3 regions of the Ruminococcus sp. J1101004sp1_RTP21198st1_B9_RTP21198_201120 genome follow, and region 3 is predicted to be linked to each of the others. Evidence: riboswitches for the same ligand, from Rfam matches in the RefSeq annotation. Region 3 holds a riboswitch; each other region holds the start of a gene.

Region 1 (10,294 bases), on a different contig from region 3:
GCCTCTGTTACATCAGAAACGCTTCCGCGGAACTTGATGCAGACAAGGAGCGGTACCGGCAGACTGTCCGCATTTGCAGGTTTATTTTTATCAAAAACCTCCAGATGGACATTTGCTGCCTTGCAGCCGGCGTCGGCCGCCACAAACGCTGTTGCCAGTCCGAACACCTCCAAGATTCCTACAGCTTCTGCCATCTTGATTCTCCTTTATCCGGCAATTATTTATTTACAACTGCGATCTTAAGACCGGTCATTGCAAGGTTCTTCTTTAATGCTTCATTGATCTCCTCAAGCGGATACTTGTCTGTGATCAGCTCAGACATTGGAAGTCCGATTGCGTTTGCTCTCTTAAGGAAATCAAATGTTGTAACGTAATCTCTTAAGGTGTATACCCAGGAGCCTACGATTGTAATCTCTTTGGAGCAGATGTCAAAATGCGGGTTGATTGTAGCATCTCCACCATTGATGAAGAAACCAAGCTCGCAAAGACCACCGCCGTTACGAATAAATTTGTAGATGTTTGCATGAGCAACAGGTGATCCTGTACACTGGAATGCAAAGTCTGCAAGATGTCCGCCAAACTGATCTTTAACAGCTTCAGAAAGTGCTTCGATTCCTTTGTGCTCCATGAAGTTAACGCTCATGGTAGCGCCCATTTTCTTAGCGAAATCAAGACGCTGCTGATTTCCATCTACAGCACAGATGTTCTCGATACCCATGGTACGAAGAACTGCAATACAGATCAGACCGATTGGTCCGCATCCCTGTACAACAACTCTGCTGTTGAAACGAAGGATACCGGTTGTTTTTGCTCTCTCAACTGCATGTACAAGAACTGCACATGGCTCAATCAGGATACGGGAATCCAGATCAAGATCACTTACGTTGAAGAATGTACTTCCAAACTCTCCGCCTCTGATAAAGATGTAATCAGAGAACCATCCGTTAAGATGAATGTCATCATCTGGAAGAAGTCCGTATACGTCAGCTCCGCCAACGTTTTTCTTGTTCAGGTCGAACATTGTGATCTCCGGATCATCCTTGAAGATCATACAGGTAACAACTTTGTCACCGATCTTAACCGGTTTTCCAGCTGTATCAGTCTTAACATTTTTACCCATGGCAACGATCTCACCAGTTCCCTCATGTCCAAGTGCAACCGGGATCAGGTTGAATGGGTCTCTCTTAAATTCGTGAGCATCAGTACCGCAAACGCCGCAGCCTTCTACTTTAACAAGGATGTCGTCATCACCAAGTGCCGGAATCGGGTACTCTTTAATATCAAAATGCTCTTTTTCAGTAAGTACTGCAACGTGTGCAGTTTTCGGGATTGCGCCTGCCGGTGCTGCAGCTGGTGCTGCCGGTGCTGCTGATGCAGAAGCTGCCGGTGCTGTTCCAGCCATTCCAGCAAGAACCTGTTTTACGATTTCTTCGATATTTACATTATTCATGTCCATTTTTATGTTTCCTCCTGTCAGCGAATGCAAAGGCTGTCTGCCATTACGCAGCGTCTTTTCTTGGTGAATGTACTTGCACTTGTAAGTCCTTCACCAGTACGGCTTGCGATTGTGAATGTACAGTAACCTTCTCCGCCGAATCCAAGTGCTGCATAGGAAGGTGCATTCTTAACAAGGATTGCGGTGTCGATTGCTTTCGCATATTTGGTGATATTGTCAATGTTCTTGGAATGAATGTGTGCAGAGTGGCGGTTACCATGCTCAAGCCATACAGCCTGCTCTACTGCATCATCAAAATCTTTTGCCCTTACAACGCCAAGGATCGGCATCATAAGCTCTGTAGCGATAAGTGGATGTTCCTTCGGTCCTTCAAATACGATGCAGCGGATATTTGCAGGAGCACTTACTCCGATCATGGAAAGTAATGTTCTTGCGTCACGTCCAACGCATTTACGGTTCAGCTTGCCGCCTGCAAGAACAACTGCTGTAAGTTTATCCTGCTCTTCTTTGGAAGCAAGGTAACAGTCATTCTCGCTTACCAGATAATGCATAAGCTCATCTGTAATAGAAGCAACTGCTACGATTTCCTTCTCTGCGATACACGGAAGGTTGTTATCGAATGTACATCCGTTTACGATATCCTGAGCAGCTTTTCTTACATCTGCTGTCTCATCTACAACTGCCGGAGGATTTCCCGCGCCAGCGCCGATTCCACGTTTTCCAGAGGAAAGGACTGCTGTTACAACGCCAGGACCGCCTGTTGCTGCAATAAGCGGGATATCTTTATGTTTCATCATAATATTGCTTGTCTCTAATGTAGGTTTCTCTACTGTTACTGCGATATTGTCCGGGCCACCTGCTTCCAGGGATGCCTCATTTAAAAGATTGATCGCATAAATAGAGGTTTTGATTGCTGCCGGATGTGGATTAAATACAACTGTATTTCCACCTGCCAGCATACCAATTGTATTGCACAGAATGGTCTCACTTGGGTTCGTACACGGAGTGATTGCTCCGATTACGCCAAACGGTCCCATCTCGATCAGAGTAAGTCCTCTGTCACCTGACCATGCTGTAGTGCTGAGATCTTCTGTACCAGGGGTCTTGTCTGCTACCAGATGATGTTTCAGGATCTTATCTCCTACATTTCCCATTCCGGTCTCATCAACGCCCATACGTGCAAGGATTTCTGCATTTTCTTTTGTTTTTCTTCGAATGCAGGTAATAATTTTTTCTCTCTGGTCCAAGGACATTTTCCGAACGATCTTCTGGGAAGCTTTCGCAGCCTCAATGGCCTCGTTCATATCTGTGAAAATTCCATGTTTACCGGCCGGAGCATCTGCAATCTGCATTTTCGCCATAACTTCCTGTACAATATCCTGTACCATGCTCTCGCTGATTGGCATGAGATTGTTCCTCCTTAACAATTGCCCACAGCTGCCTGATTTTCCCACAGCTGCCAGCCTTTATATTTTCTGATTATTTCAGTCCTAACTGAGCCATAACCTGTTTGGTAATCTTAGCTACTAACTCTGCATCTGCATTAGCTGTATCTGCTGCCGGAGCATCGCAGTTACCGCCAACGAAATCATACTGATATCCTGGGAACTGTTTGTAGTCTTCATTGTGACATGCTCCACCGCAGTTATGGCAGTTCATGCCATCTTTGTTCTGGCAAAGGCTTGCCGGATGTTTTCCAGGCATACCGAATTTACGACGGATCTCATAAAGTTTCTTAATGTTCTCTTTATCAAATTCCTTCGGACCTCCAAGAAGTTTGCTCTGATACAGAAGCTGTGCATAGAATTCTACGGACTCCATCTTCATGTATGCAGCGTTCAGGTCTGTGCTCCAGGTAAGAGCTCCGTGGTTCTCAAGAAGAACTGCATCGAAGTATGGAAGATATTTCTCAAGGTTATCCGGGATCTCCATTGTAGAAGGTGTACCATACTCAGCAATCGGAACACATCCAAGAGCGATAACTGCCTCTGGCATGATTGGCTGGGTAAGCGGAATACCAGCAATAGCAAAAGATGTTGCATAAATTGGATGCGCATGTACAACAGATCCTACATCAGGTCTCTTCTCATATACTCTCATATGCATCTTGATCTCAGATGATGGTTTGAATCCCGGGTTAGCCTGAAGAACATTTCCTTTTGCATCTACTTTACAGATGAACTCTGGAGTCATAAAGCCTTTGGATACACCAGTAGGTGTGCAAAGGAACTCATTGTCATTCAGTTTTACAGAGATGTTTCCATCATTTGCTGCAACCATGTTGCGGTTATAGATTCTTCTTCCGATGTCGCAAATCTGTTTTTTGATTTCGTATTCGTTTACCATGCTTTTTTCCTCCTTAAGCACATTCAGGTGCGGTGGATTATGTATGTTATAGTACCGCACCGGGTAACTTATCATGGCTAGGCATAGCTAGCCTGTTACTTTTTAGGTTATGTTGTAAGTTTACACCATTCCACATTATAAGTCAAGGTTTTTCCGTTGTTTTATGTTGTTTTATGTGGATTTTTTTCTGGGTTGCTATGTTGTTTTTCGTGGTTTTACTGTTTTTCCCCATTTGGCAGGTATTTTCTAATTCACCGGATCAGAGGCATCTTTTTCCCACGGCATTACATCGCCATCTTCCCTGAGATATTCCAAAATCTCCGGAATGCCCTCCTGCTGCCTGGAGTCTACATAAAAGATTTTTTTACAGCCGGCAAGCTCCAGCCAGGACGTGGCAAGTTTTACATTTGCATCCGGATTGTGGATTTTGGTAACAATTCCAATTACTTCACGGTTGGCCATACAGGTAATGCAAGGTGGAAAAAGACAATAAGGTTCCGTGGCAGATACCAGCAGACCTACCACATCTGATTCATATGTATACAACGCCAGGGCGTGTCCCAGACCTTTCGTCTGGGCATACTCTCCTGGCGTATCTACGATCACATCAAAATTATTTACATATTGTGTTTTATGATAATGTATTTTTTCACCACGCAGGGCCTGGGTCAAAGTAGTTTTTCCAGCCTCGCTGCGACCGATCAGAACAAGTTTCTTCATATTCTGTCAAGTCCTTGTAATGGGGCATAAAGTAAAGCCCAGTTTATTTCCCACATAGTCCATAATTGCGCTGGTAGAAGCTTCTACTTCCGACACAGTACCTGTGATGATCAGGCTTCCGCTGAAACGGTCAACAAACCCCAGTTCAATGCCAGATGATTTCATCGCAATATCTGCCATAATGATAGCAGTTTCTGCCGGACTTACAGTCATGATCCCAATGGCCGCTCTTGAGTAGTCCAGCGACGGATCAAGACCCAGCTTGGTGTAAAGAATCTTATCCGGATTGGCAATGATATGTGCCAGGGAAATCTGCTTGCCTGGTACAAGCTCCTGTACGATTCTCTGTTTCATTTCCGGAGACATATTATCTGTGTATCCCATTTTCTCCTCCTGAATAAAGAGTTTTATTTTCTGATTTGATTATACCTTTCTGCTTTCCAAGTGTCAACAAAAAGCAACATTTCCTGGCATGTTATATGTGGTTTTTCTTGTAGTGCAATGTTGTTTTTATTTGTTTTCTCTGTTTTTTCTTATTTATGATTGACATGTTTTTTGCCCTCTGGCATACTAAAGTTAACTGTAAATGGCTTTTCAAAACACTTTTATAGTGAAATTACCAGCTGCATATATTCACGTAATCTTGACTAGGAGATGATTTTATGTATCTTTCTGATATACACACACATTCCATTGCCAGCGGACACGGCACAACCTGCACCATCAGCGACATGGCAAAGGCTGCTTCTCAAAAAGGGCTGAAGCTTCTTGGAATCACAGACCACGGACCAGCCACTCTAGCTGCCGGAACTTCTTCTTATTTCCGAAGCCTGATCTATTCGCCCAGGAAGCGTTTCGATGTGGAATTATTATATGGAATTGAACTGAACATTCTGGATACCGATGGAAAAACAGATCTGCCACAGGAGCTTCTTGATAAGCTGGACTACGCAATCGCCAGCATGCATTATCAGAATTTCCGGCCAAAGACCAGGGAAGAAAATACTGCTGCTTTTCTGAACGTAATGAAGAATCCGGTTATAAAGATCCTGGGACACATTGATAATCCCCAGTATGACATAGATTACGACGCAGTTGTAAAGGCTGCCGGTGAAAACGGTGTTCTCCTTGAGATCAACGAAGCTTCCCTGGCGCCTTACGGATATCGGGGCGATACACAGGCCAACTGCGCGCAGATTCTGTCCTGTTGCCGGAAGTATCTGGTTCCAATCGTGCTTTCCAGTGACAGTCATGGAACAGAGCATATTGGAGACTTCACTTATGCCGCTGATTTCGTTCATAATGCTATGTTTCCAGAGGGTCTGATTCTCAACAACCAGATTCCGAAATTAAAGATGCTGTTAAGCATACGATAAAAAGGACCCAGCTTGCAGAATTCCAATGGAATTTTGCATTACGCAAAAACTCTCCGAGAAATATAAATACGTAAGCTTAACTTCGTATATATTCCGGAGAGTTTTTTATACTTATTTCTTTGATTACTCATTTTCATTTTTATGATCTGCTTCTCTTACTTTCTGCATCATCGCAGCAAGTTCCTGATATTTTCCTGTCACATAACCGTAGTTTTTCTTCTTATGAGGGAGCTGACAATTCGTACAATCTTTAAATCCCTTCTCATTATATTTGAAATTTCCGCCGCATTTGTCTCCAAGGGCATAAAGCGGGCAATAGCAGAACAGACAGTTAAAGTCCTCCGGATCAGCTCCTCTATGACAGGGAAAATACTCACATTTTTTATGACTGAAATAAGCGTATTCTTTGTCTTCCCAATATTTTTTCTCCATATTTCTCTCCTTATCTCATACAACTCAAAGCAAAATATTCTTTATATTCTATTTCGTAATGCCCAAAAATCAAATGCTAAAAAAGAATCCCGCTTACAGGAATAGAATACGGCCAGAGAGTGTTTGAAAAAGTTTTTCTGCAAGATGTACGTCACAATTTGCGGGAAATTGCGGGAATGATTCTTCAAGCATGCTCTGGAAAAGTGTAAAAAAAATACCGCATATGCGGCTTCTGGATCATCATTATTTAAGAGGGAGCGATGCTACTCCGGGGTAGAATATGATCCGTTCATATATACGCGGAGGGAACGGTTTCATCCGAAGTAGTATCGCCTGCCATTTAATCTGTATAATTCTTCTGAACAGGCGATCATTCCATAAAAAATGTCCACTCACAAAAGCGGACAACATCTCAGGGCTGCGGATTCCCCAAAACTGGTTGTTACACTTTCATCGGAAGTTTAACCTCGCCATACCAAGCAGGTTTCCTGGCTCCAGGATCATCACATCATCTCTCCTTCTCATGCGCAAGCACAATGGACTATGAGATTCGCTCCTCTGTTACAGTGACCGGATCGCTCAGGTTTCTCACCTGATTCCCTCTTTCTGCCAGCTTGTAGCTGTCAGCACTTAATATGTTCACTATGGAATTATACTGACATCATAGTACCACCGGTCACTGTCTTTGTCAACCCTTTGAAAGAATTTTTGTTATTTTTTTATCAACCAGAGTTACTGTTTACTGGCAACGTTCCGCGAGGTGTTTTTTGTGAACAAAGTTCACAGAAAACCCGAGAATTAAGTTTGCGCAGCAAACGCTACTTCTTGTGCTTGTCACAAGAAGGTTCGTCTTTCTGTGCATCGCGAAGCGCGTTACTGGTCACAGCGTGACCAGTAACGTCATTTTCTCCAGAATCTTCTCCGCCAGGATTTTCGCTGTTTTTTCATGAGATCTGTGCCCCGGGTGCTGCCTTGATCCAAATTCTCCTTCCAGTGTATCCGGAAGCTTCACAAATTCTACGCGCTCATCCCCTGTTTTTCTTTTATAATTCCCCACCGCTTTCTCAAGCGTCGTAGAAATTCCATCTCCCAGCATTCCATAACACCACAGAATATAGCTTTCCGGATTACATATGCGCAGTTTCCTCAAAAAGTCTTCCACAGCCTTTCCAACCCTGTCCATATTCTTCGTGCCGCTGCCGTCGTTTGTCCCCAGATTCACCACGATCACATCAGGCTGAAACTTCTGGAAATCCCATTTTTCCATAGCACCCAGTTGTTTGTTTCTTTCTCCATTCAAAAGACCGCATACCTGCTCATAATATAGCGGGATTGCCTGCTGCTCATTTCCTTCCCAGGAACAGAAAACACCCCAGCCACTCTGACTGATGCAATTGTACACCGCGCCCAGTTCTTTTGCTGCCATATATGCATAATTATCCACAGCATTAAAGCAAAAGGAATTCCATGTCATTTCTTCTCCTGCACCGCTGCCACCCTCACCAGAGGTAATGCTGTCCCCGATTACTTCCAATCTGAGCTTTGGTATTTCAAGAGGTAAGAACTCACCGTCAGTTTCAACCTCCAGCAGCTGAAGCAATGTTTTTTCATCTGTGGGAAACGCAGGGGTATCACGAAGAAGCTTTACATTTCTTACCTTATCCATTTCCATATTACGGAAAAGGCAGATTTCCTGTTCTCCCTTATTTACCATAAGCCGTTGGGACAATACACCATCTATGATCACATCCACCCATGGCTCAAAGGCATCATAATCGGAGCGGATTTTCACCCATATTTCTGTTGCTTTTACATTCAGTTCAATTCCAGAGGCGGTCCAAAATAGTGTTACAGGCTCCAGACTGCCATTCGTTCTTCCTAATATTCTTAAATATGGAATTTCCTTCATCTGATAATGATTCAGCATTTTTCTCTTCCTCTCATCTGGCTATATAAAAATATTTATGTTACGATTTTCAGACAATACTTTTATTCTTACTATACTTCTTTTTTCTTTGCTTTTCCACATTATTTCCAGAAAAAAAAAGCCCCTTCCGGATTTTCATCTCCGGAAAGGGCTCACAAATTCATTTATTCAGATTACACAAGACGTCTTACAGAAGTAATCGTTCTGTATGCAGCATTATCGCTGACCTTGATGCCATCTCTGGCATTGGATGCATGTACGATCTGTCCATTTCCCATATAGATTGCAACATGTCCGCCATAGCAGATCAGGTCGCCTGGCTGAGCATCCGCATAGGATACTTCATATCCGGCATTCTGCTGCTCATAAGATGTTCTTGGAAGACTTACGCCAAAGTTCGCGTATACACTCTGCACAAAGCCAGAGCAGTCAGCGCCACTGGTAAGACTTGTTCCTCCCCATACATATGGGTTTCCAACAAACTGTGTTGCATAGGATACGACAGAAGATCCGGAACCAGAAGAACTGCTGGCTGAGGAACTGTCAGAAGAACTATCTGAGGAACTGTCGGAGCTGCTTGCATCGGAATTGTAATCAACTGTATTGTCGGTATCAATTACATTACCATACTCATCATATTCATAATCAGAAGATCCATCAGAAGAACCGCTTACAACATTTCCGTCTTCATCATACTGAACATCTTCAGAGGAATTATCTCCGCTCTGAGCTGCTTCCTGTGCAGCAGCAGCTGCTGCGGCCTCTGCCTCTGCCTGGCGTCTTGCCTCTTCTTCTGCGGCAATGCGTTCTGCCTCAAGCTGCTCAATTTCTGCCTGCTGCTGTTCCAGAAGGTTCGCATACTCAGTAGCCTGCTGCTGTGCATATGCGATCTCGTTCTCGCAATCAGCACTGTTCGCACGGGTTACATCCAACTGATACTGAAGGTTAGACTGCTGAGCCTCATATTCTTCCTTCATAGTCTCAAAATCAGCTTTCTCCTGCTCATACTGATCTTCTAACTTCTGAACCTCCTCAATCGTTCTTGCATATTTCTGAAGGCTCTCTCTGTCCTGCTCATACATCTGCTGTGTATACTCAGCTCTTGTAAGAAGGTCTGCAAGGTTATCTGCATTTAACATCATCTGGAACCATGCATTGTTTCCACCTTTTTCATAAAGATACTGAATACGTTTCTTCATGGCGCTGTACTGTTTATCCTTGGCATTCTGAGCCTTGGTCAGGTCGCCCTGTGTTTTCTCAATTTCTGCTTCCTTGGAAGCGATATCACTCTCAAGAGTCTGAATGGAAACCATTACATTTACAAGATCAGAATTCAAAGATTCGATCTGGCTCTCAAGCTGCTGCTTCTGATCCCACAGAGCACTCATACGTGCGTATGTAGCATCCAGCTGCTGGCTTGTCCAAGCCTGCTCTTCTCTTAAATCGCTCTCACGGTCAGCCATTACGCTTACAACCTGTGAACCGCACATTAAAATTGCCAGTGTCAGACATACAATTCTTTTCTTCATGTTTCGTCACCCTCGTTAATCTTTTTGATAATCTAAAAAGCTCAATTTGTAATATGTTTGCAATATTTCGTTCAATCTTGCTACATATTAGCACACTCTCGCAAAGATTTCAAGCCTAAATTGCAATAAATTTTAAAATTTTGTAACATTTCGTAATACATTTGTCTAAATAAGACATCTTAGAGCGTGTTTGAAAAAGGCTTTCTAATTCAACGAAATTTCCTGTTACGCAAAAAGAGAACCAGTATTTCCACTGATTCTCTCTTGTATATTACTTAGCCATTATTTTCCAAACAAATCGTACAAAATCTGATCTGCTGTCATATTGTAATAACCATCCGGATCAGAAAGTGTATCTCCATTCCATCTCAGATAGTTACCATTTCGGATATAGTTTCCAACTGATGGATGATAGTTGAAGATGCTGTATCCGGAATACAAGGACATATATTTCTTCGCAAGGGCTGCAGCCTCACTGGAATAGCTTCCTGTAGGTGTGGTAGTTCCG
Region 2 (10,294 bases), on a different contig from region 3:
CCATGTTACCGAAAAGCTGGTTCCATTTATGGCTCTGCTTTACATTCTTCTCGGACTGGGAGTTATCCTTCTGAACATTCAGAATGTACCAGCTGTATTCGCTTCTATTTTCAGAGGGGCATTTCAGCCCAGAGCTGTAACAGGCGGCATTGTTTTAAGTATGTTCACAAGTTTAAAAAAAGGTGTTTCCCGTGGTATCTTCTCTAACGAGGCTGGTCTTGGTACCGGATCCATTGCCCATGCGTGTGCAGATACCAAAAAGCCTGTAAAACAGGGTATGTTCGGTATTTTCGAAGTCTTTACAGATACCATCGTGATCTGTACACTGACTGCACTGGTTATCCTTTGCAGCGGCGTTGCTGTTGATTATGGAAAAGCAGCTGGCGCAGAGCTTACTATCCTTGGATTTACTTCTACATATGGAAGCTGGGTATCCATTTTTACAGCAGTTGCCATGTGCTGCTTCGCTTTTTCCACAGCAGTCGGATGGGGACTTTACGGTGCCCGCTGCATCGAGTTCCTGTTCTCTGAAAAAGTGATCAAACCTTTTATGGTTATTTATTCCCTGGTTGCCATCCTTGGCGCAACTGCCAACCTTGGACTGATGTGGAGCATTGCTGAGACATTTAACGGTCTTATGGCAATTCCCAATCTGATTGCTTTGTTCCTGCTTTCCGGTACAGTTGTGAAACTGACAAAAGAATATTTTGCCGGTGAGGGCAAAACAAAATAAATATAAAAAGGGACATCGCATGAACCGTTTTCGCTCATGTGATGTCCCTTTCAGATTATTGATCAATCCTTATTCTCTTCCTCGGCAGCTGCATCTGTAGTTGTATCAGCATCTTCGCTTTTCTCTTCCTCACCGATCTCAACTGCATTTTTTTCTTCCTCAGTCTGCTCCTGCACATCCGTAACGCTTACCTTATGGTCATACCATTTGCCCTTTTTACCAATGATTGCCAGGTCAAATTCTTCATCCAGCTTCTCTACTGGAACATTGAATCCATAAACCTCCTCTGTCATGCCATCGCTGTAAGTTACCTTATCAATAGTAGGCTGAATCAGTTCAGCACCGTCTTTCTGTGCATCCTCTGCTGTTCCAAGGAAAACATTCTCAATATTCTTGGAAACGAGAGTAATATGAACGGTCATTTTACCATCCTTTACAGTGAGGGTAGCTCTTCCGTTGCAAGCCTCATTTACATGGAACATACTGCTGTCTGTGTCAAACTCTACACCATAAACACCGTCTTCAAGTTCGCTGTCTACGGCATTCTCTGAACCATCTGTGGTTTCCTCTGCCTCAGCCTCTGTGGCTTCTGCAAATGCCGGGAATGCAGTTCCTGCTGTCATAGCGGAAATACTTACAGCTGTTAATAAAATAACTAATGAACGTTTCATAATAACTCTCCTTGCTTTTTCTTTATTTACGGTGCACTTGTGTGTGCCGTATTTGTTTTATTACTCAAACAGCTGCCCCACAGTGTAGGAGCAGCTGCTTTTGTTCTGTTGCAATAACAATTTATACCAAGATAATTATTTCGTGATGGAATCAATAGCTGCCTGAGTATGAGCTACATAAAGCTGCTCAACAGCGTCAATTCTTCCAAGACCTTCGATCTGGCAGTCAATCTCATCGAAATCTCCAGAAGCCTCGAACATGCTCTTCCAGGAGTCATCATCATCACCAGCCATATCATTGTTTGCATGGTCACCAGCAACAACCATAAGCGGACGAAGGATTACTTTCTTGAATCCGGCATCTTTTACTTTATTGATAACTTCATCACAAGCTGTATCCTCTGGCTCACCCTCTACAGTACCGATGAATGCGTTTGTAAATCCAAGGTTATCCATCTGTGTCTGCATCTGGTCATATGTAACGTTTGCTGTATGGGAAGTACCATGTCCCATGAATACAAATGCAGTTCCATCCTCTGCAGCTGCTTCCATGTTGTCATATCCAGCTTCTTTTACAGCTTCATCTGTGATTGCCTGAGCAACAGCAGCTTTGTCATCGTTGATAACGGTAGCGTCATCGCCAACCTCACCAAGCATTGGCTCAGCGATTGCTACAGATTCAAATTTATCTTTGTAAGCATCAATAGCTTCTACCATCTCATCGTACTCAGCACCATGCATAAGGTGTGTAGGCTGAACTACAAGATTCTTAACACCGTTTGCTACTGCACGGTCAAGTGCCTGCTGCATGTTGTCAATCTGCTCATCATCTCTTGCCTGTACATGGTTGATAATGATCTGAGCGGTAAATGCTCTTCTTACAGACCAATCCGGGAATGCTTCTGCAAGAGCATCCTCGATTCCCTTAATATCCTCTGCACGGCTGTCGTTAAAGGATGTACCAAAGCTTACTACAAGAAGCTCATTCTCACCGATCTCGTCCTGATTACGAGGATCATCCTTGGAAGCATCACCTGTATCACGTCCGAAATACTCTGGGCTTGCCTCTTCTCCCTCTACAAGCTCTTTCTGAGCATCTGTAAGGGCATCCCATGCTTCTTTAGCTTCCTTGCACTGCTTATCTGTATCATCTGTTCTCTCCTGAACATAAATAGCATCGATAAGTGCTGCTACTTTATCAGCCGCTTCCTTATCTGCATCTGCAGTGTCATCAGCTGCTTCTGCATCGTCTGTTGTCTCTGCATCATCAGCTTCTTCTGCACCGTCAGCTGCCTCAGCATCGTCTGTTGTCTCAGCATCATCAGCTGCTTCTGCATCGTCTGTTGTCTCCTCTGCCGCTTCCTCTGTCTCTGCAAATGCAACAGTTGCTGTTGCTGCTGTCATGCTTGCTGCCATAGAAGCTGCAAGAAGGATTGCTAATAAAGATTTTCTTTTCATTTCTTTTTCCTCTTTTTTTTGTATTTCCGGATAGAATCACGTATAAAGAATCCCATGGGAAATTTATCACCAATCTCCCATTGCATAAAAACAGCCGCATTTTCTGCGACTGCACACATTCTCATATACACACTTTTCTTCCAAAAAACATTCAGGAAATATTCATGTATCGTTATGAGAATACAGGTTCTGTGTACCGCAGACCTAAGATTCCACGCCAAGGCAGTTCTCCTGACTTCAGTCAACACTGCTCCCCCTTCCCGGTTTCCCAGTGGGCTCTGAAGCAATTCCCTTACACAGTGACGGCATCGTTCCGGACTCTCACCGGATTCTCTTTTGCGCATCATGTTCATGATGCAACCTTCGCGCTATAACCATTATACATATTCGACTCGGATATTTAATATGTACCATATTATTATATATTTTTTATGAACTTTTTATGTATTTTTTATGAACTAGAGTATGTTTGAAAAAGGCTTTCTGCAAGATGTGCGTCACAATTTGTAGAAGATTTCGTCCGGACGAGGGCGCCGTAGCGGGCTACGGCAACTGAATTCGGGCAAAAAATACCGCAAAGTGGGGCGTGCAGATTGCGGGAATAATTTTTCAAACAGATTACTATTCACTCCGTTCATAGCAACACGCTTCGCGATGCACAGAAATCATGCTTTCGCATGGTTTCGCGCCGCAATTCTCGGGTTTTCTGTGAATTACTTATTGACAAATACCCCGCCAGGGTATATATTGATTTCATCAAGTACATACCCCTAAGGGGTATATAAGGAAAGGAGTCCGCCTATGACAGCTGATCATAAATCCGAATCCTGCCGTAGCCACACCGCAGCCGATCCTGCAACTCTTTCCAGCCAGGAAACTACCAAGAAGGTCTGTTCCTGCTGTTGTACCAAGCACACCGATCGTTCCGAAGCAGAGCGCAGGAAGCTGGTAAACCGTCTAAAACGTATTGAAGGCCAGATAAGGGGGATTATAGGAATGCTGGAGAATGACGCTTACTGCAACGATATTCTTATTCAGTCAGCAGCTGTAAATGCCGCTGTGAATGCATTTAATAAGGAACTTCTCGCCAATCATATCCGAACCTGTGTGGCAAGAGATATCCGTGACGGTAAAGACGAAACCATTGATGAGCTGGTTGCAACTTTGCAGAAGCTAATGAAGTGAGATATCAGCGTATTCCGAATGTGTACCTGCCTGCGGAGGTACGAATGTGCGGAGCAGTCCGTCGGTATCGAAACACTGTAATCGAAGGAGGAATTTATTATGGAACAATACAACGTCACCGGCATGAGTTGTGCAGCCTGCAGCGCCCGTGTAGAAAAAGCGGTAAACAAGGTTCCGGGAGTTACTTCCTGCTCCGTGAGCCTGCTTACCAATTCCATGGGGGTAGAAGGAACCGCCTCAGCCTCTGCCATTGTCTCAGCTGTAGAAGAAGCCGGATACGGCTGCAGCCTGAAGGGGGCTTCCGGTCAGAAGGAATCCGTTTCCGATGCTGAAAAAGCCCTGGAAGATCATGAAACGCCACTTCTCAGGAAACGACTCATTGCATCAGTAGGTTTCCTTCTGGTGCTGATGTACTTTTCCATGGGACACATGATGTGGGGATGGCCGCTGCCAGCCTGGTTTGATGGCAACCATATCGCCATGGGACTTGTACAGCTGCTTCTTGCAGGAATCGTCATGGTCATCAATCAGAAATTTTTCATCAGTGGCTTCAGGAGTCTGTGGCACCGCTCTCCGAACATGGATACCCTGGTAGCTCTCGGCTCCATGGCCTCCTTTGTATGGAGTGTCTACGCCCTGTTCGCCATGACCAGAGCCCAGGTTGACGGCAATTCCGAACTTGTCATGCACTACATGATGGAATTCTATTTCGAATCTGCCGCTATGATCCTGACCCTGATCACCGTTGGAAAAATGCTGGAAGCCCGTTCCAAGGGCAAGACCACGGATGCCTTAAAAGGTCTTATGAAGCTTGCTCCCAAGACTGCCGTTGTCATCCGAAACGGCCAGGAAGCCACCGTTCCCATTGACCAGGTTGTAAAAGGTGACACCTTTGTTGTTCGCCCTGGTGAAAACATCCCGGTGGATGGTGTGATTATCGAAGGCTCCAGTGCAGTCAACGAATCTGCCCTTACAGGTGAGAGTATCCCTGTTGACAAAGCTGCCGGAGATCTTGTCTCCGCAGCCACAGTCAACCAGTCTGGTTTCATCAAATGTGAAGCTACCCGCGTTGGCGAAGACACCACCCTCTCCCAGATCATCAAAATGGTCAGTGATGCTGCAGCCACCAAAGCTCCTATTGCAAAAATCGCAGACCGTGTTTCCAGTGTTTTCGTACCTGCTGTTATCACCATTGCAATTATAACAACTATTGTCTGGCTGCTTACCGGTCATGAGGCTGGCTACGCCCTGGCAAGAGGAATTTCCGTTCTGGTCATCAGCTGCCCATGCGCCCTTGGTCTTGCCACTCCGGTTGCCATTATGGTTGGAAACGGAATGGGTGCCAAAAACGGTATCCTTTTCAAAACAGCCGTCTCCCTTGAGGAAGCCGGAAAGGTTCAGATCGTAGCCCTTGACAAAACCGGAACCATCACAAACGGTCAGCCGGAGGTTACTGACATTCTCCCTGCAGACGACGTATCTGAGAACGATCTTCTCACCCTTGCCTACGCCCTTGAAAAAAAGAGCGAGCACCCTCTTGCGAAAGCCATTCTGGAAAAAGCTGCAAGCCTTGGTCTTACAGCCCAGGAAGTCACAGAATTCCAGGCTCTTCCCGGCAATGGACTCTCTGCGAAGCTTGGTGCTTCCACGCTTATCGGCGGAAGCATGAAATACATCAGCACTCTGGCAGCTGTCTCTCCGTCTCTTATGAACCAGGCCGAGAAGCTTGCCGAAGCAGGAAAAACTCCTCTTCTTTTCGCAAAAGATGGAAAACTTCTTGGAATCATTGCAGTTGCTGATGTAATCAAACCGGACAGTGCACAGGCGGTCAAAGAGCTTCAGAATATGGGTATCCACGTAGTTATGCTTACCGGAGACAACAAGCGCACGGCCAGAGCCATCGGCGCACAGGCAGGTGTTGACCAGGTTATTGCAGGCGTCCTTCCAGATGGAAAAGAGAGCGTCATCCGCTCCCTGAAGGAAAAAGGCAAGGTTGCCATGGTTGGCGACGGAATCAACGACGCACCAGCCCTTACCAGAGCAGATATTGGTATTGCCATCGGTGCCGGAACGGATGTAGCCATCGACGCAGCAGATATTGTCCTTATGAAAAGCCAGCTTTCCGACGTGCCAGCTGCTATCCGTATGAGCCGCGCTACTCTTCGCAACATCCACGAGAATCTCTTCTGGGCGTTCTTCTACAATGTAATTGGTATTCCGCTGGCTGCCGGCGTATGGATTCCAATTTTCGGATGGACCTTGAACCCGATGTTCGGCGCTGCTGCCATGAGCCTTTCCAGCTTCTGTGTAGTTACCAACGCGTTGAGGCTAAACCTGTTTAAAATTCATGACGCAGTTAAAGATAAAAAAGTCAAGAATCCGGTTTCCATAGAATCCAATTCTGGAAATATTGCTGATTTCTCTGAAGCATCATCTGCTGTTTTCTCAAAATCATTCAATGCAGATAAAACTTCAGATGCAGAACAAACGATTAATAACAGCTGCAAGCTTTTGAACGAATGCAGCGATATTAATAACAATACTAACAAAAAGGAGAATAATACCATGGTAAAAGTGACAGTTAATGTAACAGGAATGATGTGCGGACATTGCGAAGCACACGTAAACAAAGCAATCCAGGAAGCATTTGGGGTACAGGATGTTGTATCCTCCCATGATGCCGGAACTACTATTTTCTCAGCACCAGAGAAAGTGGACGAGGACAAAATCCGCCAGGTAATCAAAGACGCTGGCTATGAAGTAACCGGAATTACACAGGAGTAATCCATCCCTCACATTCAACTTGACCAATGCAGAATCCTAGAGCGTGTTTGAAAAAGGCTTTCTGCAAGATGTGCGTCACAATTTGTGGGAGATTTTGTCCGGATGAAGGCGCCGTAGCGGGCTACGGCAACTGAATTCGGGCAAAATCTCCCACAAAGTGGAGCGTGCAGATTGCGGGAATGATTTTTCAAACAGGCTCTAGAGCTTGGAGCAAGGTTTGCCTTGCATATGCCCGGGAAAAACTATATAATGGAAAAATGGACGAAAAAATCAGAATCAACAAATACTTAAGCGAAGCGGGATTCTGTTCAAGACGTGAGGCTGACAGCCTGATCCGGAACGGACGGGTGACTGTGGAAGGTCATAAGGCAGAACCGGGAGAAAGGATTACAGCAGATACAGTTGTATTTGTGGATGGTAAGCCTGTGAAAAAAGTAGAAGAAAAAGTTCTACTTTTATTTCACAAGCCCCGAGGTGTGGTGTGCAGCACAAAAAAACAGCGCCAGGAGACTACAGTTACGGAGTATCTGAATTATCCGGTTCGAATTTATCCCATAGGACGTCTTGATAAGGAATCCGAAGGGCTTTTGCTTTTAACAAACCAGGGAGACCTGGTAAATAAGATCATGCGTGCGGGAAACTACCATGAGAAAGAATATCTGGTGACTGTGAATAAACCAGTTGATGGTGATTTTGTGAAAAAAATGTCATCTGGAATTCCTATTATGGATACCATTACCCGTCCGTGTTTTGTGGAAAAAACAGGGAGAAATTCTTTTCGGATTATTCTCACCCAGGGATTGAACCGGCAGATCCGCCGAATGTGTGAATATCTGGGATATCAGGTGCTTAGTCTGAAGCGCGTACGAATCATGGAACTGACAATAGATGGCCTGAAAGAGGGCGGGTACAGAGAAGCCACCCAGGAGGAGTGGAAGAAGCTGGAACGTGGAATAGCAGATTCCTCCCAGCTTCCCGCAGCCAGAAGGCAGGACAGTGCGCCTGTATTTTCCCAAAAACAGGGAAGAGACAGCATTCCCTTTTCTTCAATTCCAGAAGTAAAAAGGCAAAATAAGCCAGCTACTTCCCGCACTATTTCAGAAAAAAGGCAGTCTGTTTCACAGAGGAAGTCTGCTTGCAGTAATTATAACAGTAAAACAGGAGGACATCATGGAAAATTCTCTACAGCGAATGAAAGAACTGGTAGAAAAGCTGGATCAGGCCGCGAAGACATATTACCAGGAAGACAGGGAAATCATGAGCAATCAGGAGTACGACAGCCTGTACGACCAGCTGGAGCAGCTGGAAAAGGAAACCGGCACTGTACTCACAAATAGTCCTACTGTCCGTGTAGGATACGAGGCAGTCAATGAACTTCCGAAGGAAGAACATCCAAGCCCCATGCTATCCCTTGATAAGACAAAAGACAGGGAAGTGCTCCGTGGATTTATAGGAAATCACAAATGCCTTTTATCCTGGAAGCTGGACGGTCTGACCATTGTTCTTACTTATGAGAACGGTGAGCTTGTGAAAGCAGTAACAAGGGGGAATGGAATTGTAGGTGAGGTTATTACTAACAATGCCAGGGTGTTTAAGAATATCCCTCTTCGCATCCCTTATAAAGGTCAGCTGGTGCTTCGGGGTGAGGCGATTATCACTTATTCTGAGTTCGAGCGGATCAACGAGACTATAGGCGATGCAGATGCCAAATATAAGAACCCGCGGAATCTTTGCAGTGGTTCCGTGCGTCAGCTGAATAACGAGATTACGGCGAAACGAAATGTGCGTTTTTATGCCTTTGCCCTGGTAAGTGCCCAGGATGTGGATTTTTCTAATTCCAGGGAGCAGCAGTTTATCTGGCTGAAGAAACAGGGCTTTGAGGTGGTGGAGTATAAGGTGGTTACCTCTGAAAATCTGGATGAAGCCATGGATTATTTTTCAAAGGCAATTGTAAACAACGATTTTCCATCAGACGGACTGGTTGTGACCTACGATGACATCGCCTATGGGGAGTCTCTGGGAAGTACTGCGAAATTTCCGCGAAACTCCTTTGCTTTTAAATGGGCGGATGAAATGCGGGAAACCAGGCTGGTGGATATGGAATGGAGTCCGTCAAGAACCGGACTGATTAATCCGGTTGCAATTTTTGAACCGGTGGAGCTGGAAGGTACTACCGTAAGCCGTGCCAGCGTGCACAATATCAGTATTGTGAAGGAACTGCAGCTTGGAATTGGAGATACCATTAAGGTGTATAAAGCCAATATGATCATTCCCCAGATTGCGGAGAATCTTACAAGAAGCGGCAATCTGGTAATTCCGGATAAATGTCCGGTGTGCGGCCGGGAGGCGCGTATCCGCAAGGAAAACGATGTGGAGACATTATACTGCATGAATCCGGACTGTGTTGCCAAGAAGATTAAGTCCTTCAGCCTTTTTACCAGCCGTGATGCCATGAATATTGACGGACTTTCAGAGGCAACTCTGGAGAAGTTTATTGCAATGGGATTTATTCATAATTTTGGTGATATTTTTGAAATTGGAAGATATAAAGATCAGATCGTAGAAATGGAAGGATTTGGTCAGAAGTCCTTTGATAATCTGATGGTGAGTCTGGAGAAGGCGAAAGAGACCACTCTTGCCAAGGTGATCTACAGTCTTGGGATTACAGGTATCGGTCTTGCAAATGCCAAGGTGATCTGTAAATATTTTGACGATGATATAGAGAAAATCCGCCATGCGGAGGAAGAAGAGATCAGCTCGATTGAAGGAATCGGTCCGGTAATCGCCGGAAGTCTGGCTGATTATTTTAAGAGCGCAGAGAATAATCAGAAGCTGGATCATCTGCTCAGTCATCTTCATCTGGTTCATGAGGAGACTTCTGCGGAACAGGTTTTTGCAGGGAAAACCTTTGTTATTACAGGCAGTGTAGAGCATTTTTCCAACCGTTCTGAGGCAAAGGAATTTATCGAAGCCCGCGGCGGTAAGGTGACCGGTTCTGTGACAAAGAAAACAGACTATCTGATCAATAATGATAAAACATCGGCTTCTTCCAAGAACAAGAAGGCACAGGAACTGGGAATCCCGATTTTGTCGGAGGAGGATTTCCTGGAGCTGGCGGGTGTTTAAAAGAAAATTTGGGTTTTCTGTGAACTTTGTTCACAAAAAACACCTCGCGGAACGTTACCAGTGAACTGTATTGAATATATTTTTACAGAAGAGAAGAGTGGAAGGACACAACATTTTTATAACTTGTTTGTGCCTTGAGCGAAGCGAAAGGAATGACAAAAAGTATGTATAATAGTAGGAGGAAATTGCAATGCCAATTAAAATACAAAGTGATCTCCCGGTAAAGGAGATTCTGGAAAAAGAAAACCTGTTTGTTATGGACGAGAACCGTGCTATGCACCAGGATATCCGTCCGATTTATATTCTGATCTTAAATTTAATGCCACTGAAAGAGGAA
Region 3 (10,294 bases):
AATGTTAAGAGCATCTGTGGAAGCCACATAAGCAGATTCTACCGGCTGGTTGATCACGATTACATCTTTATCAAGTCCTGCAGGGATAACAGCACCCTCAGGTACGATCAGGTATTTTACAACATTGCCCATGTAGAGCTTTTCTGTACCTGTAAGTTCCTGGGAATCAGCAGCTTCTGTTTTTGCATTTTCTTTTCCGGAATCAACAGTTTCCGGTTTTCTTGCAGTATCTGTTGTCATATCTACTTCAAGAAGGGTAATGCCCTTTGCGTAGTGATAAAGCTTAAAGTATTTTGCATGCTTAAGAGTAGTTTCGTCTTTATACTCAAGACCTGTGATCTCTGGTGCAGAATCATCCAGCTTCTTGTTTCCTGTGGAAAGCATGCTGTTGTCCTCTGCCGGGTTATCCTTGTCTGTTTTCTTCGGATCGTTTGCACCCTTTAAAGCGATATAAATGGTGTAAGTGATTTCATGAGCCTGGGACATTCTGGTTGTCATACCAATGATCGTATTATTCTGGTTCAGTGCTACCGGAATTGTGAAAGTAGAAGTTCCGCCGCCGCATGCACCGTAGTATTTATTTCCATTGGCTTTTACATAACCGTAATATTCACTGCTGAATACAATAGTCGCATATGCCTGACCATTTGTTACCGTAACTTTGTTACAGGAAATATTGACCTTTCCAGAGCCACCAGACCAGGAGAAGCTGTCAGGAGTATAGGTTCCATCTGCTAATGTAGTAGAACTGTTTACAGATGCTGTTCCGCCGCTTAAGTCAGATTCGTATTTGGATTCCTCTTCCGGTTTCTTGTCTGGCTTTGGAGTTGCTGTTGGTGTAGGGGTTGCTGTCGGTTTTTTATTTGGTTTTGCAGTGGGTGCAGGAGTTGCTGTGACTGTTGTGTCAGGAGCAGTGTCTGGCTGCGGATCATCCTGTACGTCACCTATTTTATTCAAAGTGCTGGACTGGAAAGTCAGGATCCTGTCATACCAGATCTGGTTTTTGTGGGAAAAAGCAGCAACTGCAATTCCATTGTCCAAGGCTTCAACAGGAATCTCATATGTATATTTGCCATTTGCGTCTGCCACATATGGAACCCAGGTGGAGGAATCAGCTGCGGCAGCTTCTTCTTTTGTTCCCAGACATAGATAGTCGTAACCAGTTCCGCTTAAAGTAAGAACAGCTGTCATTTTTCCGTTTTTGGAAGTGAGGACACAGTCAATTACACGGAACATAGATGAGCTGGAGTTAACTGTAACATTATAAATTCCGCTTGCACAGCTGCCTGGAGCTGGGGTTGCTGTTGGCTCTGGGGTGTTGGCTGCTTCCGGAGTTGTGCTTGGCATTGGAGTTTCAGTTGGAGCAGGTGTTCCGGTTGGTGCCGGAGTCTCAACCGGTGCTTCGGTAGGCGCCGGAGAAACAGTTGGTTCTGGTGTTGGAGCAGCCTCTCCATATCCTGGAACTGCCGGTACGGTAATCGTCAATATACCCTTTGCGTACCAGTTCTGGCTCTTCTTGGAATGAGGAACGACTGCTATTGTCTGAGCTTCCTTGCTTGCAGTAACTTCAAAGGTGTAGGTATAGCCTCCTGCACTGTTTTCAACTCCTTTGATGGCATTTGCTTCTTTATCGGAGTCATTGAAACTGCCAAGATAGATCATGTCATAATTCTGTTTTGCGGTAGAAAGTGTGACAATATATTTATCCTCCGAAACCTTTACAGTGGAACCGGTGATTACGAACATTGCAAATTCATCACCGTTTTCTTTTACAAGCTTGATTCCGGCATCTGTAATCTCATTCTGGGCTGGTGCCTGGGTTGGAGCTGCAGTTGGCAGTGGAGTGGCAGTTGGCTCAGGGGCTGCAGTTGGCTCTGGAGTAGCTGTTGGTTCCGGGGCTTTCATTCCTGGAACGTTCAGTTTCAAAGCCATATTTGTGTACCATTTCTGATTTTTCACAGAAAATGGTACGATGCTGAAAGTCTGGACCTGTTCACTGGCAGGAACCTCAAAAATGAAAGTATAACCATCTTCATTTTCTGTACCAACGATTGCTGCTGCATTTTTTGCTTCGTCAGGATCTTCTTTAGAACCAAGATAAAGCTTCTCATAGTTCTTTCCGTCAGTATTGAGGGTTATCTTAATTTTATCACCATTTAATTCAGCAGAAGAGCTTTTGATTTTAAGCATTTTATATGCACTGTTATCTTCCTTGTCAATGGTCATGTTGGAACCATCTGGGTTCAGATCCTCTGGCTTTGTTTCTGGTTTATCTGTCTCTTCGGTTTTGCCCTCTTCTGTTGTTTCTGGTGCAGCTGTAGGCTGTGGAGCTTCTGCTTCCTCATTTTTGCTTTCTTCAGCAGGTGATGCAGTAACCTCAGGAGTGGTCTCAGAGGCAGGTGCTTCTGTAACTGCAGGTGTCTCTTCCACAGCGGAGGCGTCCCCGGCTGCCGGAGTTGCTGTAGTTTCGGTGTTTTCTTCTTCAGTTGTTACGTTTTCCTGCACAGGAGTCTCTGCAGCAACTGCAGTCTTCTCCGCTTCTGTCTCTGGAGTTGGTGTAACAGAAATCTGTACATTTGCATCCTCATTCTCTGCCTGTGTAAGTACAGCAGGAGTGACCGTCATGGCGACGGAAAGGAACAGTGCAAGAAAGCGTTTTGAATTTCTTTTCATTTCTTTTTCCTCGATTCTTCCTATTATTTTATAATTTGAATAAATCCCAATTGCTTCTGGAGCCTGTTTGTACAATGGGCAATTCTGACAGGATTATTTCAAAAAAATGCCTGCTTCCTCTGAGAAAACAGGCACTAAAAATTCAATATATTGTATTATCAAATATATTAATGAGAATGAAGTACTTTCTTCGGAAGCTTTCATTAAACGAATTCAGCAGGTTTCCTGACTTACAGATCAACACAGAATCCATCCTTCTCAGCAATATGCCAATGGTTTCACTGGATTCTACTCCCTGTTTACAGTGACCGGATCGTTCAGGACTTTCACCTGATTCCCTCTTAGAGCGTGTTGAAAAACAATCTGTACGCTCTAGCAAACAGATATGTCTGGCACTGAAAACGGATTTATTCAATTCACCTCATTATAGCAGACCGTTATGTCGAAATCAATAGATTTATAGGGTTATTGCTTGTATTTACTGTACCCAACTTCATCCGTACGGAGAAGTGTTCCATTCTCATCGTAGACACTGCGGTAGGTTTTACAGGTGTTTGGATCGGAATGCTCTGTAGTAATTTCTACCGTATTATTGTCAGTTTTGGTTCCGTAAATGGATACCGTTACGGCTTCCTCTTTTTCATCGTAAGAGGCTTCAATTTTAATTGGATAAGCAGTATTATTCTGAAAACGGAAATCCTGACCTCCCCACACCACTGCTGCGTCCAGACCGTCCTCAACATAATCAATGCGGGCAGCGTGATTATGACGCTCAACAATGGTCAGATCAGACTGCAGGCATGCCATAAACAACGTAGTGGAAATCTGGCAGATTCCGCCTCCGATATCCTGGGCGTGTTCGCCTCCTACAATTACAGTTGCTTCCCTGTACCCCCGTTCCTCTGTACGGGGACCTAAAGTATCGTTGTAGGAAAAAATCTGCCCTGGCTGAAGCTCCACCCCATCACAGGCTTCCACGGCAAGCTTCAAATTGGCAACACGGTTTTCGGTACCGCCACCATATGTAGTATAAGTACCAAGAAGGTTCAGATAAGGAAGGGCTTCTATCTCTTCTGTAGAAACTTCGGGCAGGGTAATTTCAAGGGGAATGGTGATCTCTGCACCTTCTTTTGCTTTTTCCAGCTTCTTTGCAGCTGACTTTACATCAAATGAAATTCCGGTAACTGCCGGAATAATTTCATTATTTTTCCCCAGAGAAGCATCTGTGGCTTCTGTATGTACTTTTTCATAATAGGCTTCCAGATTCAGTTCCTCTGGCGGTGTCTTCATAGTAGGACATTCGATAACAGCTTCATAATCTTCTATGGAAATTGCTTTTAGAATCGCTTCTTTCAGTGCATCCATATCCGGACCGATTCCGGTTTTTCCCTTAGTGATAACCAGCTCTGTATCTGTAAGTTCACAGGAAGTCTGTATAGTGGTGGATCCCTTTGAAATTCCGGCATCCTCCAGAATCTTGTCCAGTTCGTCTTTATTTCGGGCTTCCGGCATAAGGGTGACTTTTTCCTTTGTCTTGCTGTTCATCAGTTCGATGCGGTCAGTTCCATGAGTAAACCAGGAACCATGCCCAAGAGCATAGGCACTTTCTACAATTGATTTTACATCAAGACCGAGAACTGGATAGATGGATACCTTAAAGTTCTTTCCGTTCAGGGTAATGGTCATCTGTGTGTCCTTATATTTTTCCTGAAAATCTTTTGAAATTGCGTCAATGGCTTCTTCTTTGCTCATTCCCTGAATAGATATGCCGTTTATTTTAAGCTTCTTCCAGATTACATTATCTGTGAGAAAATGACACCACAACCCATACGCACCTGCGAGAATCAGAAACATGACCAGAACTTTGATCACACCGTTTTTCACTTGTTTTTTCATGTAATAATTTTACCTTTTGCAGTCTTTTTTAGAGCGTGTTTGAAAAAGGCTTTCTGCAAAATATACCGCAAAGTGGGTGTGCAGATTGCAGAAATGTTTTTTCAAACAGGCTTTAGAGCAATGGGGTAAAAAAGCATGTCCGGTTTCCGGTATGGCATGCAGCCCCTACCTGCTCTACTTTTGCCAGAATTGTATCATTATCACAGTCAATAGTCAATGATTTCACATACTGAACATGACCGGAGGTTAGTCCTTTGGTCCAGAGCTCGTTGCGGCTGCGGCTCCAGTAAGTCATTTTTCCCAGCTTCAGAGTGGTTAGATATGATTCCTCGTTCATGTACGCAAGCATAAGAACTTCGTCTGTTTTGTAATCCTGCACAATAACCGGAACCATGCCGTCACTGTTTAATTTAAAATCTGACCAGGACATTTTGGACTTTAATTGGTTCTGTTCCATATTTTTAATACTCCTTTATGAAAAATTTTTCTGCAATTATGCCACCTGCTTTCATGCTCAATTGGAAAAAATGAAAACAAGTGGCATATATCATATCGTCTTAATTGTATTTCTGTTTATTCTGCCCTTAGAGACTTCCCTTCGTAGAAAGCACATCTGTAATACGAGGATCATAAGCTGCCGCCATATCCAGCGCCTTTGCAAAGCTTTTGAACATGGCTTCTGCCATATGGTGATTATTTCCCGGTGTTAGAACCTTAATGTGAAGATTCATGGCTGCCGTATAAGAAATGGCGTAAAAGAATTCCTTCACCATTTCTGTGGACATATCTCCAATTTTTTCACTGGTAAACGCACCTTCGAAGGAAAGATACGGGCGTCCCCCAAGATCAATGGCGCAAAGCACAAGACACTCATCCATTGGAAGGATGCAGCTTCCGTAACGCCTGATTCCTTTCTTGTCTCCAACCGCTTCTTTAATAGCTGTGCCAAGAACAATTCCCGTATCTTCAATGGTATGATGATCGTCAACCTGAAGATCACCCTTTACCTTTATATCCAGATCAAAAAGTCCGTGACGGGTAAAGCCATCTAACATGTGATCGAAAAATCCCACACCTGTATCCAGACAGCTTTTTCCGGATCCGTCCAGATTCAGCTTTATGGCAATTTTAGTTTCCTTTGTATTTCGTTCAACAGTAGCTTCTCTTGTCATGGCTGCTCCTTTTTATTTTCCTCTTCAAAGCGGACTGCAATGGAGTTGGCGTGTGCAGTTAGCTGCTCTGAGGATGCAAACTGGATGATGTCCTTGTGGATTTCCTGTAATGCAGACTTGGAATAATATACAATACTGGATTTCTTAATAAAATCGTCAACGGAAAGTGCGGAGAAGAACTTAGCTGTTCCGTTGGTAGGAAGAACGTGATTCGGTCCCGCAAAGTAATCACCAAGAGGTTCAGAACTGTACTCTCCAATGAAAATAGCGCCTGCATTTCGTACCTTCATCATTACCTCAAAAGCGTTTTTAGTGACAATTTCCATATGTTCCGAAGCAATCTCATTCGCTGCTTCAATTGCTTCATCCATATCTTCTGCAATAAGGATATATCCAAAATTCTCCAGAGATTTTTCGATGATCTCTTTTCTGGAAAGAACCTTCAGATAACCTTCAATCTCTTTCTCTACATTCTGTGCCAGTTCTGTACTGGTAGTAATGAGGATTGCAGAAGCCATCTCATCGTGTTCTGCCTGAGAAAGAAGATCTGCTGCTACATAGTGTGCATTTGCAGTTTCATCTGCAAGGACAAGGATCTCACTTGGACCAGCGATGGAATCAATGCTCACATGTCCATAAACAGCCTTTTTTGCAAGGGCTACAAAAATGTTGCCAGGTCCTACGATCTTGTCTACCTTTGGGATACTTGCAGTACCATAAGCAAGTGCTCCGATTGCCTGTGCACCACCAACTTTGTAGATCTCATCAGCGCCTGCTTCTTTGGCAGCAACCAGAGTGGATGGATTTACTTTACCGTCTTTTCCAGGAGGTGTGGTCATAACGATGTGAGGTACTCCTGCCACTTTTGCCGGCACAATATTCATTAAAACAGAAGAAGGATAAACTGCTTTTCCGCCTGGAACATAAACACCTACACGATTTAATGGTGTTACTTTCTGACCAAGCATGGTGCCATTTTCGGTACTGGTAAACCAGCTGTTCTGACGCTGTTTCTCATGGTAGCTGCGGATGTTTACAAGTGCCTTGCGGATAACTTCTAATAAGGATGCATCAACTGCTTTATAGGCTTCTTCGATTTCCTCTTCGGTTACACGTATGGTTTCCGGAGTTACCTCTACTTTATCAAATTCTTTTGTGTAAGAAAAAAGAGCTTCATCCCCTTTTTCTTTTACATTTGCAAGAATATCTGCTACTGCTGCTTCGAACTTGCCGTAATTATTAGGGCTCCGTTTTAAAAGATTTTCCAGGATATCTTTGGTAGATTCTTTTGTTAATCTTACTGTACGCATTGTGATCGATCCTTCCAATTTTATTTTATTCCAGAAAAAACAGTAATTTCAGATTACCTTTCGTAAATCTTCAATCAGCTTACTGATTCTTTCATTTTCCATTTTCATGCTTACCTGGTTTACAACCATTCTTGCAGAAAGAGGGCAAACTTCTTCTAACACCTTCAGTCCATTTTCACGTAGTGTGCTTCCGGTCTCAACGATATCCACGATCACTTCAGAAAGACCTACAATAGGTGCAAGCTCAATAGAACCATTCAGCTTAATGATTTCCACAGTCTGATGCTTCTTATTATAGAAATAATCTTTGGCAATGTTTGGATATTTGGTTGCCACACGGATCAGCTGGTTTGAATTCAGAAGGGGTTTTGCACTTTCAGGTCCGCAAACGCACATGCGGCAGGCTCCAAATCCAAGATCCATTACCTCGTAAAGCTTACGGCCTTCTTCCAGGATCGTATCCTTTCCGACAATTCCGATGTCAGCTGCGCCATATTCTACATATGTAGGTACATCTGGTCCTTTGGCAAGGAAAAAACGAAGCTTTAATTCTTCATTTACAAAAATCAGTTTACGGGAATCCTTATCTTTCATCTCTTCGCAGGTGATCCCGATTTTCTCAAGCATGGCAAGGGTTTTGTCTGCAAGTCTTCCCTTGGTAAGGGCAAAAGTCAGATATCTCATAATTCCACCTCACAAACCTTAGTTACTTTCTCTGGACGAAGGGCTACATTTCTGCCCTGGGCGCGAAGCTCTTTGGCCTTCTGGATTGCCTGGATACGGTTTTCTTTGCGGTAAGTGATAACCGTAACGCCCTCCTCTTCCTCCATTTCGATTTTTTGTCTGGAAAGAGCCATCAGAAGGTTATCTACTACAATGGCAAACCCGATGGATGCAGCAGGCTTGCCGAAATGTTTCATCAGCTGGTTGTAACGGCCGCCCTTGATCAGCGCTTCTCCTGTACCATAGGTATAAGCCTGGAAAATGATTCCGGTATAGTAATGATATTTGCTTAACATTGCAAAATCAAAAGTAACGTATTTCTCATAGCCGTAAACCTTCAGAAGCTCATAGATTTCTTCCAGACGAGCAACAGCCTTTAATGCCTGTGGATTGTCCGTAAGGGATTTTGCTTTTTCCAGAACTTCTGTCGATCCGAACATCTGAGGAAGCTGGGAAAGAACTCTTGCAAGGGATTTATCCATGTTCTTATTCTTTACAAGCTCTTCCACACCGAAGTAATTTTTCTGGGAAATCAGCTCCCGAAGCTCTTCTTCCTCTTCCTGACTCATGCCTGTCTGGGCAAAAATCGCTTTATAATAATCAACCTGTCCAACGCTTACCTGAAATTCGGTAAGTCCTGTTGCAAGCAGACACTCTACCGTCATAGCCAGGATCTCTGCATCTGCTTCCGGTGAATCATCGCCCATACGCTCAACGCCCATCTGGGTTGTCTCTTTCAATCTTCCGCGAAAGCTGGAATTATTGATAAAAGTGTTGCCTGTATAACACAGACTTACTACTTCTTTTTCAGGGTTAAAATAGGTAGCACAGGCTCTGGAAACGGACGGTGTAAAGTCCGGTCGAAGAACAAGGGTATTACCTTCTCTGTCAAAAAATTTATAAAGCTCCCTGGAGGGAATGGTTCCCACTTCTTTACTAAACACTTCGAAATATTCAAATGTGGGAGTTTCTATATCTTCAAAGCCATACTGATGGAATACACGGTGAAGCTTTTCCTGAAGCTTTTGTTTTCGGCTGCATTCCTGACTGTAAATATCCCGTACACCCTCCGGCGTATGAAAAATTCTCTGCATATCATGTTTCCTCCATGTTGTTTCTTGCTTGTTAATTACATAACGCTTTATCACGCTACTACGATAATGCGAAATCAATGTTGATTATAGTGGAATATTCCAAGATTGTCAAGACGAAGTGTTGCGTGGTTACTGTTCACTGGTAACGTTCCGCGAGGTGTTTTTTGTGAACAAAGTTCACAGAAAACCCGAGAATTGCGGCGCGAAATCATGCTTTGCATGATTTCTGTGCATCGCGAAGCGCGTTACTGTGAACGGAGTGAACAGTAACGTTGCGTGTGTTATGGTAACACGCGTGTTTCCAGATCCAATTTTAATCCCTCTAAATAAGGAACCAGAAAGCCGCTCTTTTTCGGCAGGTAATACTTCTCATCCAGTTCCTCCCTGCGGAAGCTTTTCCGTCCGCCCTCTTCCATCCGTCTCCAGTATGCCAACAGTTCCCGAAAAGGCAGATAATAAAATAAGTTCAACTGACTGAAAAATATAAGAAAAAATGCCACGCCATTCTGTTTTTCAAAGTCCTCCATAAATTTCACCTGATGAGGATGAATATTTGCCAGAGGAAACGTCTGGGCGCTGCATTCCTTTGCATCAAAGCAGACAGGAATTCCCTGTACTGCACCTATATAGTCAACAGTACTTCGCTGGTCAAAGTATGCCAGAGTAATGTGACGATTTTCTTTGTCCATGCGTACCGGAGTGATGGGGGTGGGAATCTTCTGTATCAGAGCAAGTCCCTTTTCCCTGTACTGCTCGTTTGTTCGGTTTACAAGGTCCTCCAGGGTAGAACCCCGGAGACCTCTGCTGTTCCATGTCGCCATTCTCACGGTTCCTCGTAGCCAAGAAGCTTGATGGATGGATAATATCTTACAACTGCTTTCCCTATGATCTGGTCAAATCGGACGAACGTGTTTTTCCAGAAGCGGGAATCCTTAGAATCATTTCGGTTATCACCCAGCATAAAATAGCAATTATCCGGAACGGTATATGGCCCGAAGCTTCCCTGCATTTTCTCTGGAATAAAGGAATCATCAAGAGCAGTCTCAGAACCGTCGATGTATACCTTTCCGTCCTTGATTTCAACAGTCTCTCCCGGAAGTCCGATTACACGTTTAATGAAAAGCTGGCTTTCATCATCCGGATACTTGAAAATTACAATGTCAAAGCGCTCTGGATCCTTGACCTTCTTGGAAATCTCATGTCCAAACAGATCCAGATTGATACCATATGCAAGACGGAATCCAAAGATACGGTCGCCTGTCATAATAGTCTTCTCCATGGACGGAGAAGGGATTTTTGCGTTGATCAGTACTACATTGTTGATAACCAGGACTATAGCAACTACAATGATGATCATTTTTACATAGTCCCATACTTCATGCCAGATTTTCATATTATTTATTCTCCTCTACGTGTTCCTCTTTCA

Evidence for each region. Region 3 has a riboswitch for cobalamin ahead of AB5618_RS16270 (hypothetical protein). Riboswitches for the same ligand answer to the same signal wherever they lie in the genome.
Region 1: it holds a riboswitch for cobalamin, as region 3 does, so the genes downstream of both, AB5618_RS02875 (DUF6783 domain-containing protein) here and AB5618_RS16270 (hypothetical protein) in region 3, are expected to answer to the same signal.
Region 2: it holds a riboswitch for cobalamin, as region 3 does, so the genes downstream of both, AB5618_RS08320 (sirohydrochlorin cobaltochelatase) here and AB5618_RS16270 (hypothetical protein) in region 3, are expected to answer to the same signal.

The regions. Positions count from the first base shown of each region.
Region 1 covers NZ_JBCOMI010000003.1:73,382-83,675, forward strand. The annotation lists gene AB5618_RS02835 (BMC domain-containing protein) at 1-194, opposite strand, end outside; gene AB5618_RS02840 (zinc-binding dehydrogenase) at 218-1,456, opposite strand; gene AB5618_RS02845 (aldehyde dehydrogenase family protein) at 1,474-2,862, opposite strand; gene AB5618_RS02850 (class II aldolase/adducin family protein) at 2,936-3,802, opposite strand; gene AB5618_RS02855 (EutP/PduV family microcompartment system protein) at 4,049-4,522, opposite strand; gene AB5618_RS02860 (BMC domain-containing protein) at 4,529-4,906, opposite strand; gene AB5618_RS02865 (phosphatase) at 5,185-5,898, shown strand; gene AB5618_RS02870 (cysteine-rich small domain-containing protein) at 6,022-6,330, opposite strand; gene AB5618_RS02875 (DUF6783 domain-containing protein) at 6,424-6,522, opposite strand; cobalamin riboswitch at 6,791-6,979, opposite strand; gene AB5618_RS02880 (GDSL-type esterase/lipase family protein) at 7,211-8,257, opposite strand; gene AB5618_RS02885 (NlpC/P60 family protein) at 8,431-9,786, opposite strand; gene AB5618_RS02890 (N-acetylmuramoyl-L-alanine amidase family protein) at 10,069-10,294, opposite strand, start outside.
Region 2 covers NZ_JBCOMI010000010.1:17,096-27,389, forward strand. The annotation lists gene AB5618_RS08310 (sodium:alanine symporter family protein) at 1-733, shown strand, start outside; gene AB5618_RS08315 (hypothetical protein) at 796-1,404, opposite strand; gene AB5618_RS08320 (sirohydrochlorin cobaltochelatase) at 1,540-2,862, opposite strand; cobalamin riboswitch at 3,066-3,242, opposite strand; partial or broken gene AB5618_RS08325 (DUF6783 domain-containing protein) at 3,314-3,415, opposite strand; partial or broken gene AB5618_RS08330 (DUF6783 domain-containing protein) at 3,392-3,502, shown strand; gene AB5618_RS08335 (metal-sensing transcriptional repressor) at 3,664-4,047, shown strand; gene AB5618_RS08340 (heavy metal translocating P-type ATPase) at 4,147-6,831, shown strand; partial or broken gene AB5618_RS08345 (DUF6783 domain-containing protein) at 6,846-6,962, opposite strand; partial or broken gene AB5618_RS08350 (pseudouridine synthase) at 6,912-7,742, shown strand; gene ligA (NAD-dependent DNA ligase LigA) at 8,002-9,957, shown strand; gene metA (homoserine O-succinyltransferase) at 10,148-10,294, shown strand, end outside.
Region 3 covers NZ_JBCOMI010000027.1:22,680-32,973, forward strand. The annotation lists gene AB5618_RS16270 (hypothetical protein) at 1-2,673, opposite strand, end outside; cobalamin riboswitch at 2,871-3,073, opposite strand; gene AB5618_RS16275 (VanW family protein) at 3,139-4,569, opposite strand; gene hisI (phosphoribosyl-AMP cyclohydrolase) at 4,682-5,026, opposite strand; gene hisB (imidazoleglycerol-phosphate dehydratase HisB) at 5,154-5,741, opposite strand; gene hisD (histidinol dehydrogenase) at 5,738-7,051, opposite strand; gene hisG (ATP phosphoribosyltransferase) at 7,100-7,735, opposite strand; gene hisZ (ATP phosphoribosyltransferase regulatory subunit) at 7,732-8,868, opposite strand; gene AB5618_RS16305 (Holliday junction resolvase RecU) at 9,150-9,689, opposite strand; gene lepB (signal peptidase I) at 9,692-10,261, opposite strand; gene AB5618_RS16315 (RluA family pseudouridine synthase) at 10,263-10,294, opposite strand, start outside.